4 regions of the Klebsiella sp. PK01 genome follow, and region 1 is predicted to be linked to each of the others. Evidence: predicted binding sites of a transcription regulator. Region 1 holds the regulator's gene; each other region holds the start of a gene.
What was found. Region 1 encodes CRP, which controls carbon source genes, mostly activating them, when cyclic AMP is high. Its sites were predicted from a motif close to ATGTGANNNNNNTCACAT; they were not measured.
Positions count from the first base shown of each region.

Region 2: AC22LX_RS16800 (PTS sugar transporter subunit IIB) is a predicted target of CRP. The motif match lies at 1,639-1,656, and genes of this name have one in related genera.
Region 3: AC22LX_RS24465 (PTS sugar transporter subunit IIB) is a predicted target of CRP. The motif match lies at 2,171-2,188, and genes of this name have one in related genera.
Region 4: AC22LX_RS02650 (iron-containing alcohol dehydrogenase) is a predicted target of CRP. The motif match lies at 1,954-1,971, and genes of this name have one in related genera.

Region 1 covers NZ_JBYEZM010000005.1:467,955-472,262, reverse strand. Annotated here, with positions in the region: gene AC22LX_RS18490 (phosphoribulokinase) at 1-395, shown strand, start outside; gene AC22LX_RS18485 (OsmC family protein) at 458-862, opposite strand; gene crp (cAMP-activated global transcriptional regulator CRP) at 1,167-1,799, shown strand; gene AC22LX_RS18475 (YccS/YhfK family putative transporter) at 1,850-3,928, shown strand; gene argD (bifunctional acetylornithine/succinyldiaminopimelate transaminase) at 3,918-4,308, opposite strand, start outside.
Region 2 covers NZ_JBYEZM010000005.1:105,422-109,729, reverse strand. Annotated here, with positions in the region: gene AC22LX_RS16810 (hypothetical protein) at 1-526, shown strand, start outside; gene AC22LX_RS16805 (LacI family DNA-binding transcriptional regulator) at 554-1,489, opposite strand; gene AC22LX_RS16800 (PTS sugar transporter subunit IIB) at 1,783-2,097, shown strand; gene AC22LX_RS16795 (PTS sugar transporter subunit IIC) at 2,109-3,434, shown strand; gene AC22LX_RS16790 (carbohydrate porin) at 3,713-4,308, shown strand, end outside.
Region 3 covers NZ_JBYEZM010000014.1:17,210-21,517, forward strand. Annotated here, with positions in the region: gene thiH (2-iminoacetate synthase ThiH) at 1-111, shown strand, start outside; gene AC22LX_RS24460 (sensor domain-containing diguanylate cyclase) at 563-2,095, shown strand; gene AC22LX_RS24465 (PTS sugar transporter subunit IIB) at 2,271-2,576, shown strand; gene AC22LX_RS24470 (PTS lactose/cellobiose transporter subunit IIA) at 2,580-2,897, shown strand; gene dcuB (anaerobic C4-dicarboxylate transporter DcuB) at 2,940-4,280, opposite strand.
Region 4 covers NZ_JBYEZM010000001.1:548,263-552,570, forward strand. Annotated here, with positions in the region: gene AC22LX_RS02640 (D-threonate 4-phosphate dehydrogenase) at 1-665, opposite strand, end outside; gene dtnK (D-threonate kinase) at 658-1,893, opposite strand; gene AC22LX_RS02650 (iron-containing alcohol dehydrogenase) at 2,069-3,235, shown strand; gene AC22LX_RS02655 (dihydrodipicolinate synthase family protein) at 3,236-4,120, shown strand; gene AC22LX_RS02660 (sodium:solute symporter family protein) at 4,194-4,308, shown strand, end outside.

The DNA of each region.
Region 1 (4,308 bases):
TTGAATGGATCCAGAAGCTCATTCGCGATACCAGCGAACGCGGCCATTCGCGCGAAGCGGTGATGGACTCGGTGGTGCGTTCGATGGAAGACTATATCAATTTCATCACCCCGCAGTTCTCACGCACCCATATCAACTTCCAGCGTGTGCCGACGGTCGATACCTCGAATCCGTTTGCCGCCAAAGGCATTCCATCGCTCGACGAAAGCTTCGTGGTGATTCACTTTCGCAATTTGCAGGGGATTGATTACCCCTGGCTGTTGGCGATGCTACAGGGGTCGTTTATCTCGCATATGAACACCCTGGTGGTGCCAGGCGGTAAGATGGGGCTGGCGATGGAGCTCATTATGGCGCCGCTGGTCGAGCGCTTGATGGAAGGCAAAACCATTAGTTAAGGGCAAAATAAAACCCCGGTCGCCGTGCTGCCGGGGTTAGTGTCCCGCTACGTCAATTCGTCTCAGGCTTCGATCACTTCGTAAGAGTGGGTGATGTTGACGGCCTTTTCCAGCATCAGCGCCACCGAGCAGTACTTCTCCGCGGATAAATCCACCGCACGGGACACCGCCGCATCCTTCAGCTCTTTACCGGTGACGATAAAGTGCAGATTGATATGGGTGAACAGGCGCGGCGCCTCTTCACGGCGTTCAGAGGTCAGCTTCACTTCGCAGTTGGTGACGTTTTGACGCCCTTTTTGCAGGATAGACACCACGTCAATTGCGCTACAGCCGCCCGCCGCCATCAGCACCATTTCCATCGGGCTGGGCGCTTTGTCCCCGGAGTTGCCATCCATTAAAATCTGGTGGCCGGAGGCCGACTCACCGATGAAGGTTAGACCTTCCACCCATTTCACACGCGCTTGCATAAAATTTAACTCCGCTGTTGCAATTTTCCTGACAGATTACGCGCACATAACAAATCTCGCAACGGAAGGCGACCTGGGTCATGCTGAAGCGAGACACCAGGAGACATGCGGTGAAAGCTATGCTAAAACAGTCTGGATGCTACAGTAATACATTGATGTACCGCATGTATGCTGAGGAGTTCACATTACAGGCTGCATAAATTGAGCAGCCAGCTTCCCAGGCATAGGGAAAAATACGATTGCATGCCCGGATGCCGTGTAGTGTCGGCGTCCGGAGATAGCTTATAACAGAGGATAACCGCGCATGGTGCTTGGCAAACCGCAAACAGACCCTACCCTTGAATGGTTCTTGTCTCATTGCCACATTCATAAGTACCCATCAAAGAGCACGCTGATTCACCAGGGTGAGAAAGCGGAAACGCTTTACTACATCGTAAAAGGCTCCGTGGCTGTACTCATCAAGGATGAAGAAGGTAAAGAGATGATCCTCTCTTACCTCAACCAGGGCGATTTCATCGGTGAATTAGGCCTGTTTGAAGAAGGTCAGGAACGTAGTGCCTGGGTACGTGCGAAAACCGCATGTGAAGTGGCCGAGATCTCTTACAAAAAATTCCGTCAGTTAATCCAGGTGAACCCGGACATCCTGATGCGCCTCTCTTCGCAGATGGCGCGTCGTCTGCAGGTCACTTCCGAGAAAGTCGGTAACCTTGCTTTCCTCGACGTGACGGGCCGTATCGCTCAGACCTTACTGAATCTGGCGAAACAGCCTGATGCCATGACCCACCCGGACGGGATGCAGATCAAAATCACCCGCCAGGAAATTGGCCAGATCGTCGGCTGTTCTCGTGAGACGGTTGGCCGTATTCTGAAGATGCTGGAAGATCAAAATCTGATCTCCGCACACGGTAAAACTATCGTCGTCTACGGTACCCGTTAAGTCGCTAAACGGCGTATTGCTCCGCGCAGTACGCCGTTTTTGTTTCTCCCATGTGGCGCAGGCTGATTTACCACCCGGAAGTCAACTACGCACTGCGGCAAACGCTGGTGCTGTGTCTACCTGTGGCCATCGGGCTTCTGCTCGGCCATCTGCAGCAAGGGTTGCTGTTCTCGTTAGTTCCCGCCTGTTGCAATATCGCCGGTCTCGACACCCCGCATAAACGCTTTTTCAAACGCCTGATCGTTGGCGGCTGCCTGTTTGCCGGCAGCAGCCTGATTGTGCAATTGCTTCTGGCGCGGGACATCCCGTTGCCGCTTATCCTCAGCGCGCTGGCGCTGATTCTCGGCGTGACGGCGGAAATCAGTTCGCTGCACGCTCGCCTGTTGCCGGCATCGCTTATCGCCGCCATTTTTACCTTAAGCCTGGCCGGCAATATGCCCATCTGGGAGCCGCTGCTTATCTATGCGCTGGGAACCTTGTGGTACGGACTCTTTAACTGGTTCTGGTTTTGGCTCTGGCGGGAGCAGCCGCTGCGCGAGTCGTTAAGCCTGCTTTACCGCGAACTGGCTAATTATTGCGAGGCCAAATATAGCCTCCTGACGCAGCACACTGACCCGACGACCTCCCTGCCGCCGCTGCTTACCCGCCAGCAGAAGGTGGTCGATTTAATTACCCAATGCTACCAGCAGATGCATATGTTAGCCGCCAACCAGCGTAGCGATCATAAGCGCCTGCTGCGCGCGTTCCAGGTTGGGCTGGATCTGCAGGAACATATTTCAGTGAGCCTGCACCAGCCGGAAGAGGTACAAAAACTGGTGGAGCGCAGCCATGCGGAAGCGGTTATCCGCTGGAACGCGCAGACCGTCGCCGCGCGTCTGCGGGTGCTGGCGGATGATATTCTCTACCACCGCTACCCGCGTCGCTTCCAGATGGATAAGCAAATCGGCGCGCTGGAAAAAATCGCTTATCAGCATCCCGATAACCCGGTAGGCCAGTTCTGCGCCTGGCACTTCAGTCGTATCGCCCGCGTGCTGCGCACCCAGCGCCCGCTGTACGCACGTAACCTGATGGCGGATAAAGAACGGCGCCTACCGCTACTACCGGCGCTGAAGAACTACCTGTCATTGAAATCCCCGGCGCTGCGCAACGCCGCGCGCATCAGCGTAATGTTGAGCATCGCCAGCCTGATGGGCAGCGCCCTACATCTGCCGAAGCCGTACTGGATCCTGATGACCGTGCTGTTCGTGACGCAAAACGGTTACGGCGCCACCCGCGTGCGGATTGTCCACCGGGCGGCAGGCACCCTGGCGGGCCTGGTGATCGCCTGGCTGACCCTACATTTCCACGTACCGGAGAGCTACACGTTAAGCGGTATGTTGTTCATCACGCTGCTGAGCTATCTCATCATCCGTAAACACTACGGCTGGGCGATGGTGGGCTTTACCGTCACCGCGGTATATACCCTGCAGTTGCTAACGCTTAACGGCGAGCAGTTCATCGTCGCCCGCTTTATCGATACCATCATTGGCTGTCTGATCGCCTTTGGCGGGATGGTCTGGCTATGGCCGCAATGGCAGAGCGGCCTGCTACGTAAAAACGCCCACGATGCCCTGGAGGCCGATCAGGAGGCTATTCGGCTGATCCTTAGCGCCGATCCGCAGGCCCCGGCGTTGGCCTACCAGCGTATGCGCGTCAACCAGGCGCACAACGCCCTGTATAACTCGCTTAACCAGGCGATGCAGGAACCGGGCTTTAACTCGCACTATCTGGAAGATATGAAGCTGTGGGTAACCCATAGCCAGTTTATCGTTGAGCATATCAACGCCATGACCACGCTGGCGCGCGAGCATACGATGCTAACGCCTGACCTGGCGCAGCGGTATCTGGAATCGTGTGAAATTGCCCTGCAGCGCTGTCAGCAGCGTCTGGATTCAGACGGGCCGGGCAGCGCGGGCGATGTGAATATTATGGAATCCCAGGACGGGGAAGTGTTGCGTGGGCCGCTCAGCACCCTTGAGCAGCATTTGCAGCGGATCCTCGGCCATCTGAACACCATGCACACCATTTCGTCGGTGGCATGGCGTCAGCGTCCGCATCACGGCATCTGGCTACGCACGACTAAGCGCTAAGTACGTTTTTAACCGCCTGCGCGAAGCGCGCCATCCCTTCGGCGATATCGCTATCATCAATCACCAGCGACGGCACAAAGCGCATTACGTCCGGCCCGGCGTTTAACACCATCACCCCGGCCTCCGCCGCGGCATAGAGGAAATCGCGCGCGCGTCCGTGATGCTGCGGCTTAAGCGCGGCGCCGATTAACAGTCCCATGCCGCGGATGTCGCTGAACAGATCAAACTGCGCATCGATCTGCTGCAGGTGTTCAACAAACAGCGCCCGTTTGGCATTGACGCCCGCCAGCACCTGCGGCGTGTTAATCAGGTTGAAAGCCGCGGTCGCCACCGCACAGGCCAGCGGATTGCCGCCGTAGGTGGAGCCATGGGAACCGGCA
Region 2 (4,308 bases), 360 kb from region 1:
GGCGCTCAGCATGAGCAAAGCCAGCACTATGCAGTTGCAACAGTTGAAGGCACAGCTTGCCGCAGAAATGGGGGCGCCTGTAGGAATCCATACCATGGGGATCCCGGCAGCATTTAGCACGCTCGGAATAACTATCAGTCTTGCTATTCCGCAGTTGTGGTTAGGCTACTGCATCCTGAGCGTACTCCATCAGCCTGCCGAAAGCGTGTTTGCGTGGGTAGTGCTGATTTCGTTGCTGATCGCTGGTATCAACGGCATCACGATGTTTATGATCGGCAAAGGCAGCATGCGCGCCGTGCGAGTGCATATTATGTTAGCGGTGATGAGTCTGGTATTAACGGTGGTCTACCTGCTTTACGCACTGAGTGACGCCTCTTACCCGGGAGTTAATCTAACAGCGGCACTGGTGGGCGCCATTATGTTGCTGCTCAGCGGCGTCTGTATCCATTCCACCGCCTTTTATAAGATGCTGTTGTTCACGCTGCATAACCGCGCGTGGCGCCAGTTAATCAAACTCACGCGCTAAATGCGCGACCCGTAACCTGGCCCGATATTAGGGAATAATTAAGTCGCCGCGCAGCAGGCTGCCGCCGGGCTGCGGGCTTTTGCCGATCAGCCAGTTGACGATCCGCGAAGCCATCGCATCCATCGAATACTCAATCGCCGGGATGGTTGGAATACCCGGCATCTGCAGCGAACCCGCGAGACTGAAGACCATCACCTTTTCCGGCACCGCGCGGTTAAACGCCTGCAGCTGCGGCACTACCCGCTGCGCCTGCAGTTCATCGCTCACCAACAGCGCATTAAAGTTCAGGGTAGTGGCGTTATTCATCAGCTCCTGCACCGCCACCGACGACGAGGCGCAGTCCAGGAAGACCAGGTTGCGATTAAACGGCAGGAAGTTCTTCTCCAGCGCATGCTTATAGCCCAGCAGCACCTGGTCGGCAAAGCCGCTCCCCTGCGGATGGATCAGCGCAATCTGCCGCCGCCCCTGATTAATCAGATAATGACAGGCGGTTTCCGCGGCGAAGGCGTGATCGAACTGAATACTGTTCTCGCCATCGCTTTCCAGACAATCAATCAGCACCACATCGGGGCGCTCGATCTGCAGCGGAAAGCGCGCGCCGATGATCAGCACGTCATCGCACAGGCCACAGGTAAGTTCATCCAGCGCACTTAATACGTCGCCGCGGTTATTGGCGAAGCGCAGCAGTAGATGTTTCTGATGCTGGCTGAGCTGTTTTTCCAGGGCGTAGAGATAGCTGGTGGTCTGATTGATGTTGTCCTGCGCGCAAATCACGCCGATACAGCCCGTCGACTGGCTCAGTAAGGATTGGGCAATCATATTAGGCCGGTAGTTAAGCGTTTCCGCCGCCTGGAGCACCGCCTGGCGGCTGGCCTCTTTTACCCCGCGCGAACCGCTCAGCACGCGCGAAACCGTGGCTTTCGATACCCCGGCTAACCGTGATACGTCATTGATTGTCGACATCTTTTTTCCCCTGGCAGGCGCGGTTAGGCCCCTGTAACGCTGTGTCCTGAATCGCTTCAATTATAACCAGCGGCAGTATAGCCGTTTCCTTTTTTATTTGGAAACCGATTTTCCATTTTGGCAAAAAACCACGCCAAATAGACATTATTTTGTGAGCAAAATCTAATTAGTAAGGCCACTAACGATGAGTTATTGACCGCGCTCACAGTTCTGTTTTTTATAAATGGAAACCGGTTTCCGTCTGATATCAAATCATCCTCGCAATAACTTTTTACATATGAGGAAAGCCGTCGATGTACAAGATTATGCTGTGCTGCTCCGCCGGAATGTCCACCAGCCTGCTGGTGAGGAAAATGGTGGATGCCGCAAAGGAACGCGACCTGCCGGTGCAGATTGACGCCTATGGCGTTGCCGAATTTGATATGCAGTTTCCGCAATACCAGGTGGTGCTGCTTGGCCCGCAGGTCAAATACATGCTGAAAATGCTTAGCGAGAAAGCCGCTCCCCTGAATATTCCCGTCCAGCCTATCGATACGATGGATTACGGAATGCAGCGGGGAGATAACGTTCTGAATCATGCCCTGTCGCTGATCGCCGCGGCGCACTAAGAGGTGTTCAAATGAGTTCTCTGTATCAGTCGATGATTGCCGTGATCGAGCAGTCTATTACTCCGCTGGCAGGACGCCTTGGGCAACAGAAATATGTTATCGCCATCCGCGATGGCTTTACCGCCGCATTGCCGTTCATGATCATCGGCTCTTTCATGCTGGTATTTATCTTTCCGCCTTTCTCGCCGGAGACCACGAACGGCTTTGCCCGCGGCTGGCTGGATTTTTCCCAGCAGTACCGTGAACAGCTGATGTTGCCGTTTAATCTCAGCATGGGCGTCATGACCTTCTTTATCTCGGTCGGCATCGGCGCCAGCCTCGGACGCCAGTTCCAGCTCGATCCGGTCATGTCAGGCCTGCTGGCGTTTATGGCCTTCCTGCTGGTCGCCGCGCCCTATGCCGATGGCAAAATTTCTACTCAGTATTTATCCGGCCAGGGCATTTTCACCGCGCTGATCACCGCCATCTACTCCACCCGCGTTTACGCCTGGCTTAAGCAAAACAACGTGACCATTCGCCTGCCGAAAGAGGTGCCGACCGGCGTCGCCCGTTCATTTGAGATCCTCATTCCGGTACTGGTGGTCATCGGTACTCTGCATCCGCTCAACCTGTTCATTGAAGCGCAAACCGGCATGATCCTGCCGCAGGCGATTATGCATCTGCTGGAACCGCTGGTCTCCGCCTCCGATTCGCTGCCGGCGATTCTGCTGTCGGTGCTGATGTGCCAGATTTTCTGGTTCGCCGGTATTCACGGCTCGCTTATCGTCACCGGCATTATGAACCCGTTCTGGATGGCCAATCTGTCGGCAAACCAGGCGGCGCTGGCGGCCGGCGCGGCGCTGCCGCACGTTTACCTGCAGGGCTTCTGGGATCACTATTTGCTGATTGGCGGCGTCGGTTCGACCCTGCCGCTGGCCTTCCTGCTGCTGCGTAGCCGGGTCACGCATCTGCGGACTATCGGCAAAATGGGCATCGTGCCGAGCTTCTTTAATATCAACGAACCGATTCTGTTCGGCGCGCCGATCATCATGAACCCAATGATGTTTATCCCCTTCGTCTGCGTGCCGATGGTTAACGCGGTGCTGGCTTACGGCGCAACCCGTCTTGGCTGGCTGAGCCAGGTGGTGTCGCTGACGCCGTGGACGACGCCCGCGCCGATTGGCGCCTCGTGGGCGGCCAACTGGACCTTAAGCCCGGTGGTGATGTGCGTTATCTGCATGGTGATGTCGGCGGTGATTTATCTGCCATTCCTGCGTGCCTATGAGCGTTCATTAATAAAGAATGAAGTGGAAAAGGCGAAAAGCGTTGCAGCTGTCGCCGGAGCCGTTAGCCAGTAATTATTGTCTTACCTGAAAATATGAATTTATGCGGAAAAGGGACTTTCACCCACTGACCTGATAATAAACTCAATAACCTCAGGAAATATTATGATCTATTTTCTAATAAATTAATCCATCTGTATTAGTCGTTAAATTTCGCCACTGAGAATAAGATATTTATTCTCCGGCGTAGCTGTACCCTGAAAAAAACAAATCAGCTTATTTTGGTTATTTTTATTTTAACCAGAATGGGGCGGTTATTGTCTGCATATATTAATTATTAAAGTGAGATAACCATGAATACAGTTAAAAAGCTGCCATTAGCCATGGCGGTTATCGCCGCGCTGTGCCCAATTTCCGTACTGGCGCAGGAGTTTACCCAGGAGCAGATCGACGCCATCGTCGCGAAAGCCGTCGATAAAGCGCTGGCCGACCGCCAGGCCAAAATCGACGCCGCGGCCAATAAAAAAGTCGACGTGATGACCAACCCGCAAACCACCGCGGCTTCGCCGGATCTGGCGATCCCTTTCGGCCTGAAATTTAGCGGTTACGCCCGCTATGGCGCCCACTTCCAGACCGGCGACCAGAAATATGTCGGCGTCGACGGCTCCTATAACGGCGCCTCGGCGATCGGCCGTCTCGGCAACGAAAGCAACGGCGGCGAATTCCAGATCAGCAAAGCGTTCAAAAGCGCGCAGGGGGCTATCTGGGATCTCAACGTCATGTTTGACCACTGGAGCGACGAGGTTAACCTGAAAAAAGCCTACGTCGGCGTCACCAACGTCCTCGAATCTAACCCCAACGCCTATATCTGGGCCGGCCGCGACTTCCACCAGCGGCCGCAACAGGGGATCAACGACTACTTCTGGATGAACCACGACGGCCAGGGCGC
Region 3 (4,308 bases), on a different contig from region 1:
CACGACGATCGCCGCCCTGAAGAGGTTGCCAGCGCGCTGGCCGCCCGTGGCCTACAGCCGGTATGGAAAGACTGGGATAGCTGGCTGGGACGCGCCTCGCAATCATCATGAAGTATGCTGCAAGCCGCTGATTATTTTGCGTGCCTGCACGAGAGATGGAAAACGGAGGCTCGCCCAACTGCCGCCATTTTTCTATTCTGCCAGGGTCAGCAGCGGACGCTGACCAGGGCGAGTTTTTCTTTCCTCTCTTCGCCCTGCCTCTACCGTCCGCACTGCCGCAAACATATTACTATCGAATATTAATCACGATGCTGAGCGCACTCAGCGTTATAATTTAGCGATAGTTACCTGATTCGCTAAGCAGGCATGCTGGCTTAACCTGCGTCTAAACCCACGGTTTATACCCTAAATAATTCGAGTTGCAGAACAAAACGGCTAGCCGTTTTGAACAGCGCTTGCGCTGGCCCCGTAAAGGCGAGGCCCAAGGATGGGCCGAGTTATTGCCAACGCACATGCAACTTGAAGTATGACGGGTATATTGATTCTGGACGATTAACAACTTATGGCACGCCACAACAGAAAGCTTTCTTTTACTACGCCGATCGTAGTGGGCTTTGCGGGGATTTTGCTCAGCTTTTTACTGATCGCAATCTTTGTTACCGCGACGCAGAAGAAAAATTTTCTCGAAGATTATCATCATATTAACCGCAACTTTACCCATAATCTTGCGGTGAACTACACCGAATCTCTGCTGCGCGAGAATGACTACATTCTGGCGCGTGCAACGAAATACTTCGCCCGCGACGATGCGCTCAATATCGCCGTAAATGTCAATCCGCAAAAGGGTCTGGACGATCTGATGCGTTTGCAGGAACTGATGCCGACGGTCTCCTCCATTTCGCTTGCCGATACTCTCGGCCATTATCTGCGCGCTCCCGAGGTGATGGAAGGCGATGAGAGCCGCTCGTTTGATCCTAAAACGCGTCCCTGGTTTATTCGCCAGGCGGAAGCCAGTACCTTCAGTCTCTATACCACTCCTTACCTTGACTACTTCACTCACCATCCTACCGTCACCGTCTACCGGCCTGTCATTTCACCGCAGGGGCGGCTCAAAGGTAGCCTGGCGTTTCATATGGATCTAACGTCGATGGGCTACGCGTTACGGCAGATTGTCTCACCGGTGCAGGGCGAGTTTTTTGTCGTGCAACGCGACGGCAAAGTGGTGATCCATCCCGATACCGGCGCGCTATTTAAAACCTACATTAGCGCGGAACTCATGGACAAAATGACCAGTGCGGAAGGCCAGCTTTATGATGAGGAGCATAAGGCCTGGTACTACTACTATTCCTTTACCAATCCTGACTGGTTCGTTATTTTCCGCGTTACCGATGCCACCCTTGACGACCTGACGCGCTATGAAACCGATATTGTCGCCTGGGGTTTCGCTCTTGCCGCTATCGTCATTGTTCTGTTCGGGCTTTATCTGCGTCACGCTTCGCGTACCGTACTGATGAACATCATTAACGCCATCAAGACCGGCGACGTCAAACGCGCGCCGCGGCTGGAAGCCATGCTCAGCAAAGCGATCGAGAGCAATAAACAGCGTGAGCTCACCTATGTCCGCCAGGCCACCATCGATGCCCTGACCGGCTGCAAAAACCGCCGTGCCTTCGACAGCGATATCGCCGCACTGATGAACGATCACCAGCCTTTCGCCCTCGCGTTGGTCGATATCGACAACTTCAAATCGATTAATGATACCTGGGGCCATCTCAATGGCGACATCGTGCTGCGCAACGTCGCGCGTGAAGGGTTACAGATCCTGCAACCCCAGGAGATCTCGCTTTACCGCTACGGCGGCGAAGAGTTTGCCGTAATCTTCCCTGCCGAACATATCGACAACGCGCTCACCATTCTGGAGAGCTGGCGCCTTAACGTTGCCAGCCGAACCTGGCGCGAAGAAGGATTAACCGTCACCTTTAGCGCCGGCCTCGGAGAGTGGAATATGGAGCCGCTGGAAAAACTGGTCGTTAGCGTGGATGAAGCGTTGTATAAGGCCAAACAGCAGGGCAAGAACCGAATCGTTCGCGCCTGAGCGTAACCCTCTGATAGCCCGCTTTTGCGGGCTTTTTTATCTCTGCCGCTGCAAAATTGAAACCGGTTTCATTTTTTGTGATGTTTTACACACAATCATGGTGAAGCGGTTGTGCCACGCCGCCGCCCGCGATAAAGATGGTATATCAAGGAACATACATAAGGGCGATGAAACAATGAAGAATATCGTTTTATGCTGTGCCGCAGGAATGTCCACCAGCATGCTGGTGCAACGTATGAAAGACGCCGCGCAGAAGAAAGGCGTCGAAGTGTCTATTAAAGCCGTGCCGGTAGCGGAGTTCAAAGATAACCTGGCCACGGCAGATATTATCCTGCTCGGCCCACAGGTGAAGTATGAACAGGCAAAACTACAGGCGCTAGCCGACCCGGTTGGTAAAAAGGTCGCCGTTATCGATATGATGGATTACGGCATGATGAAAGGCGATGCCGTTCTTGATAAAGCCCTGAAGCTGATGGAGTAAGGCATGGAAGATTTAGAGACGATTATCATGGAGCTGCTGGTCAACGCCGGCTCCGCGCGCAGTTCTGCCCTCACTGCCCTACAGCAGGCGCGTAAAGGGGATTTCGCCGCCGCCGAGCAGGCTATGGCCGACTCCCACGAATTTGTAAAGCATGCGCATAAAATCCAGACCCAGCTTATCGGCATGGATGAAGGCAGCGGCAAGCTGCCGGTGAACCTGATTACCGTGCACTCCCAGGATCATCTGATGAACGCGATGGTGATTCAGGATTTAGCGACCGATATGATCGAACTGTATCGCCGCCTGCCGCCCGCACAATAATCCCAATGAGCTAGCAGGCGCCGCCAGCGGCGCCTGTCTCACTTACAGAAAACCGTACATCGCCGCGAACACCCAGCCGAAGACGCAAGAAACGCTCACGCCAATTAATCCCGGCAGGATAAAGCTATGGTTAATGACAAAGCGGCCAATATGGGTTGTGCCTGAACGGTCAAACTGAATCGCCGCCAGATCGCTTGGGTAAGTCGGCAGGATGTAATAGCCATAGCAGGCTGGCGCGGAAGCTACGATATAGGCCGGGTCAACGCCGATCGCCAGCGCCACCGGGACAATCGCCGCCAGCGCCGCCGCCTGAGAGTTGACGAACTTCGATACCAATAACAGCACGATAGCGTAGGCCCACGGGTACTCCTTCACCATTTCTCCGAGTACACCTTTAATCTCGGTCATGTGCGCGCCGAACATGGTTTCCGCCATCCACGCGATACCATACACCGCGACGATAGCGATCATCCCCGAGCGGAAAACCTCATTTTTAGAAATCGAAGCCGGATTGGTTTTGGTAATAATAATGATAAGCGCCCCGGAGAGCAGCATGAACATCTGGATCACCAGAACCATTGAGAGAGGCTTTCCGTCGAACGCCGGACGCAATTCAGAAAACGCGCCAAGCAGCGCCACCACGGCAATTGAGGCAAGGAAGATCCACATCGCAATCCAGTTGCTGGTCGGCAGCTTTTTATCCAATAGCGTGGCCGTATCGCCATAAACATAATGACGGTTTTCCGGTATCGCAATAAACGCCTGGAAGGTCTCGTCTTTATCAAGATCTTTACCGCGGAACCAGCTGAAGATACCAATCGCCAGGATCCCCAGCAGCGTTGACGGAATGGTTATCGCCAGCAAATCGAGAAACTCAAGGTGCTTACCGTTAAAGGTAAAATTCCCGAGCATCGCCACCAGCGAGACCACCGCCACCGAAACCGGGCTGGCAATGATCCCCATCTGGGCGCCAATTGAGCTCGCCGCCATCGGTCGCTCCGGGCGAATATTATTTTTGATAGCCACATCGTAAATAATTGGCAGGATCGTATACACCACATGGCCGGTACCGCACAGGATCGTCAGCGTACAGGTGACGAATGGCGCGACGATAGAAACGTATTTGGGATTGCGCCGCAGGAGCTTCTCGGCAATCTGCAGCATCACGTCTAAACCGCCGGATGCCTGTAGCGTCGCCGAGGCGGCCACCACCGCGATAATCACCAGCATGACATCAACCGGCGGCTTTCCCGGTTTAAGATGAAAGACAAAAACTAAGATAACTAACCCAATGCCGCCTAAAAGGCCGAGCGCAATACCCCCCTTTTTCGCGCCGTAGAACAGACAAATTAAGATAATGATGAGCTGTATAGCAAATTCCATGTATCCCCCAGAAGCTATCCATTAAATA
Region 4 (4,308 bases), on a different contig from region 1:
TCATCGCCAAACAGACCGTTTTCACCGGCATGGGGATTCACCCCAGCGACCGCGATACGCGGCTGCTGGTAACCCACGCGGCGTAAAAAATCATCGGCGACGCGGATAACCGTCTCTACCCGCGACTGGCTTAGGGTATCGAGGAAGCGTCGCAGCGCGATATGGGTGGTGACGTGGATCACCTTAAGCTTATCGGTGTACAGCACCATGGCATAATCTTTAGTCTGGGTCAGGTGGGCCAGCAGTTCGGTGTGTCCCGGGAAATGGTGCCCGGCCAAATGTAGCGCTTCCTTATTTAACGGCGCGGTGGCGATAGCTTTAACTTCGCCCGCCAGCGCCAGCGCGGTGGCGCGCTTGATGCAGCGATACGCCAAATCCCCGGCCTGGGCCTGAACTTCACCGGGCCGCAGGGCCTGAGGGTCGCTTAACGGTTCATCAATCACGTTAATCGTCGCGGGTGAAAACTGCGCTTCTCTCGGGTGCTCAATAATCCGCAACTCCGCGCGCGGGGTAATGTTCAGCGCCAGGATTCGCCGCAGCGTCTGCGCGCAGCCCACCACCACCACCGGCGCGCCGCTCAGTTCGCCTTCGCTCAGCGATTTAATAATAATTTCCGGACCAATGCCCGCCGGGTCGCCCATCGTTACCGCAATCATGTTAGACACTCAGTTTCTCCTCAATAAAATTCACGACATCCCGCAGCGTGGTCTCCGTACCGAATCCCCCTGCTTTGGTCATCACCGGACGCGGCCAGCGACTTCCGAGAAAATGGCCGTACGGCACGCATTGCGCCACCCGGCCGGTTATATGAAACCCCTGCGCGCCGAGCGCCTGAGCGACGGCGATCGCGACATCGCCACCGGACAGATAGAGCGCCCCGGGCGCATGGAACTCAACGGCGAGTTGAGTGACCTGCGCGAGATAAGCGCAGATCCGTTCTCCCAGCGCAGCGCGGCTCAAGCCGCGTTCACGGCACAGCGCCTCAATGCCGTGCCGGACAGCGCTGTCCGCGCAGGTGGTGACCACGCAATGATGATTTGCCGCCAGCGCCGCGGCGATTCGCCGGGCATCGGCCAGGGCGTCGCCGTTAAAGGCGCGGGCGGCATCAATCCCGATCCGCGCGACTCGCGGATGGCCGGCCAAAGCGGCGACCTGAGCCTGCGCTATTTCACTCATGGAGCCGACCACCGCCAGCAACGGCCCGGTCGTGGCCCGGCGCAGGTAGCGCGCCAGCGCCTCGCAGATCCCCGCAGATCCCACCAGCAGCGTTTGCCGCGCGCGGCTGGCTACCGCGGCGATTACCTTATCCAGCTGCGCGTCTTCTTCAGCATCAATAATCAACACACGCGGTTGGTCGCTCTCTTCCGCGAGGGCGGCTGCCAGTTGCTGCGCATCCAGCGAACGGCACGGCAGGCGGCTCTGCATGGCGAGCAATTGCCCAATATCGGCGCTACTGACCGGCGTTTTGGGATCGCTGGCGAATTCGGTTTTATCGAGCGCCACGCCGTGGACATAACATCGTCCGCCGCGGGTTATGCGCCCTGCCGCCGGAAAGGCCGGCGCGACAACCGCGACAGAGCAGCCCCGCGCACGCATCATTGCCTCCAGTTCCGCGCCGGGGTTGCCGCGCAGGGTGGAGTCGATTTTCTTCACCTGCCAGACGGCGGCGAAATTTTCCGCATCACGGAGTATCGCGTTTACTTTCTCTGCTGCCTGCGCCCCGGAAAGCGCCCGACTATCGCTATTGAGAACCAACGCCCGGGTGGTCGGCTGATAACCGGCGTTAAACGCCACCTCAACCGCTAAACCCGCTTCCGCCAGACTGACACCGGCATCATTGGCCCCGGTAAAGTCATCTGCCAGCACCAGAACAGGATTATCGCCGCAGCTCATTCTCTTTCCTTCATCGCTTATCTGAATCGCTAATGATTATATTCAATCATATTTGATTAAATGTGAGCAAGCTCAAGTTATTAAACCTCCGTATAAATTATAACTTTTGCTCATCGAAATGAGTGAACACCAAGTGGATTGATTGAATTTAATCATTACAAAAAAGGAGTAAGACGTGGCGACGATTAACAGCACGATTATCAGCGGCGCGGGCGCCATCTCAGCCCTGAAGCCAGTGCTGGCAGGTAAAAAAAGCATTTTGCTGGTCACCGATGCGAACGTCGGTAAGCTCGAAGCGACCAAACGGATCCAACATCTGCTGGGCGAGAATACCGTTGATGTGAGGATCGTGGATTCCGTCCCGGCAGAGCCCAGCCAACATGATGTGGCGCAGATTGTTGCCCAACTCGCGGGAGCGCAGCCGGAGATGGTCGTCGGTATCGGCGGCGGCAGCGTTCTCGACGTGGCTAAGCTGCTCTCGGTACTACTTCATCCCGCATCCCCTTCGCTGAACGCGCTGATCGACGGCGAGAAACCGCGCCTGCGTCTGGCATCGCTGCTGATACCCGCCACCGCCGGCACCGGCTCGGAAGCGACGCCAAACGCTATCCTGGCTATTCCCGAACGTAATACCAAAGTGGGGATTATCTCCCCGGTGCTGCTGCCGGATTTCGTGGCCCTGTTGCCGGAACTGACCACCAGCATGCCTGCGGCCATTGCCGCCTCCACCGGCATCGATGCGCTGTGTCATCTTCTGGAGTGCTTTACTTCAACCGTCGCGAACCCGGTAAGCGATAACGCCGCCTTAATCGGCCTGTATAAGCTGGTACGGAATATTGAGCGTTCCGTGACCGACCCGCAGGATCTCACGGCGAAACTGGAGATGTTGTGGGCCTCGTACTATGGCGGCGTGGCTATCAATCATGCCGGCACGCATCTGGTGCACGCGCTCTCCTACCCGCTTGGCGGCACCTGGCATCTGCCGCACGGCGTCGCGAACGCCATTCTGCTGGCCCCCTGTATGCAGGTCGTGCGCCCGTACGCGGTGGATAAATTCGCTCAGGTCTGGGATCTGATCCCGGACGCCGATCTGACCTTGAATAACGAAGAGAAATCTCATGCGCTGGTCCGCTGGCTGGCACAGCTGGTGAAACGGCTGGCGCTGCCGGACAACCTCGCCGCGCTGGGCGTACCACCAGAGAGTATTGAAACGCTAAGCGCCGCGGCGCTGGAAGTAAAACGATTAATGAACAATGCCCCATGCAGCGTAAGCCAGGCTCAAGTCCAGGCGATTTACCAGACGCTGTTTCCACAGTCATGTCATCAGGGAGAAGAGAGATAAATGCATCATTCCATTCGCGGCGTGTTAACCGCCATTGTTACCCCCTTTACCGCTAGTGGTGAACTGAACCTGACGGCGCTACGCCAGCAGGTAGAGCGACAGCTGGCCGCCGGTAACGGCATTTTTTGCGGCGGAACCAACGGCGAGTTTTTCGTCCTTAATGAGGCGGAAAAAATTGCGGTTGCCGAAACCTGCGTCGAGGCGGTTGCCGGACGCGCGCCGGTAGTGGCCCATATTGGCGAAGTGTCGACGCGGGAAACCATTCGTCTTGGCCAGCAGATAGCAAGATCATGCGTCGACGCGGTGTCCGTCATCACCCCGTGGTTCGTGCCGCTTAAACAAGATGAGCTGGTAAGCCACTACACGGCGATCGCCGATGCGCTCAGCGTACCGGTATTTCTCTATAACATCCCGGCGCGTACCGGGAACACCATTGAACCGCAAACCGCTCGTCGGCTGGCTGCGCATGGCAACATTATTGGCATAAAAGATAGCGCAGGTAGCTATGACAGCCTGAAGGGCTTTCTTGATGCGGTGCGCGACATCGACGGTTTTAATGTCCTGAACGGGCCGGATTCGCTGATTCATCAGGGTTTCGTGGATGGTTGTTCAGCGTGCATTTCCGGGCTGGCTAACGTGGCGCCACGGGAGATTAACGCGATTTGGTCAACCTTCCAGGCTGGCGATATTGCGGCCTCAAGGCTGGCGCAGGAAAACGTCACCGGCCTGCGTACCGATCTCTATAAAGTCGCCTTTTCCCCTGCCGCGGTGAAAAAAGCCTTGCAGCTGATGGGCCATGAAGTCGGCGATAGCCGCTACGCGGTGCAGTTTAGCGCATCTCAACTGCAGCAAATACGCGGGATCATCGCGCAGTATCTTAATTAAGCGCTGCGCTTCTTCAACAAAATAGACCGGGTACCTGTGTACCCAGGATTCGTACGCCCAAAGAGAGGCTAAGATGAATCATTTTACTACTGAAGATACCTTTATTATTGTCGGCATTGTCATCGCCTATATCTTATTTACCACCTGGCTGACGTTCCGTATCAGAAGTAAAAATTCCGGGGATTTTA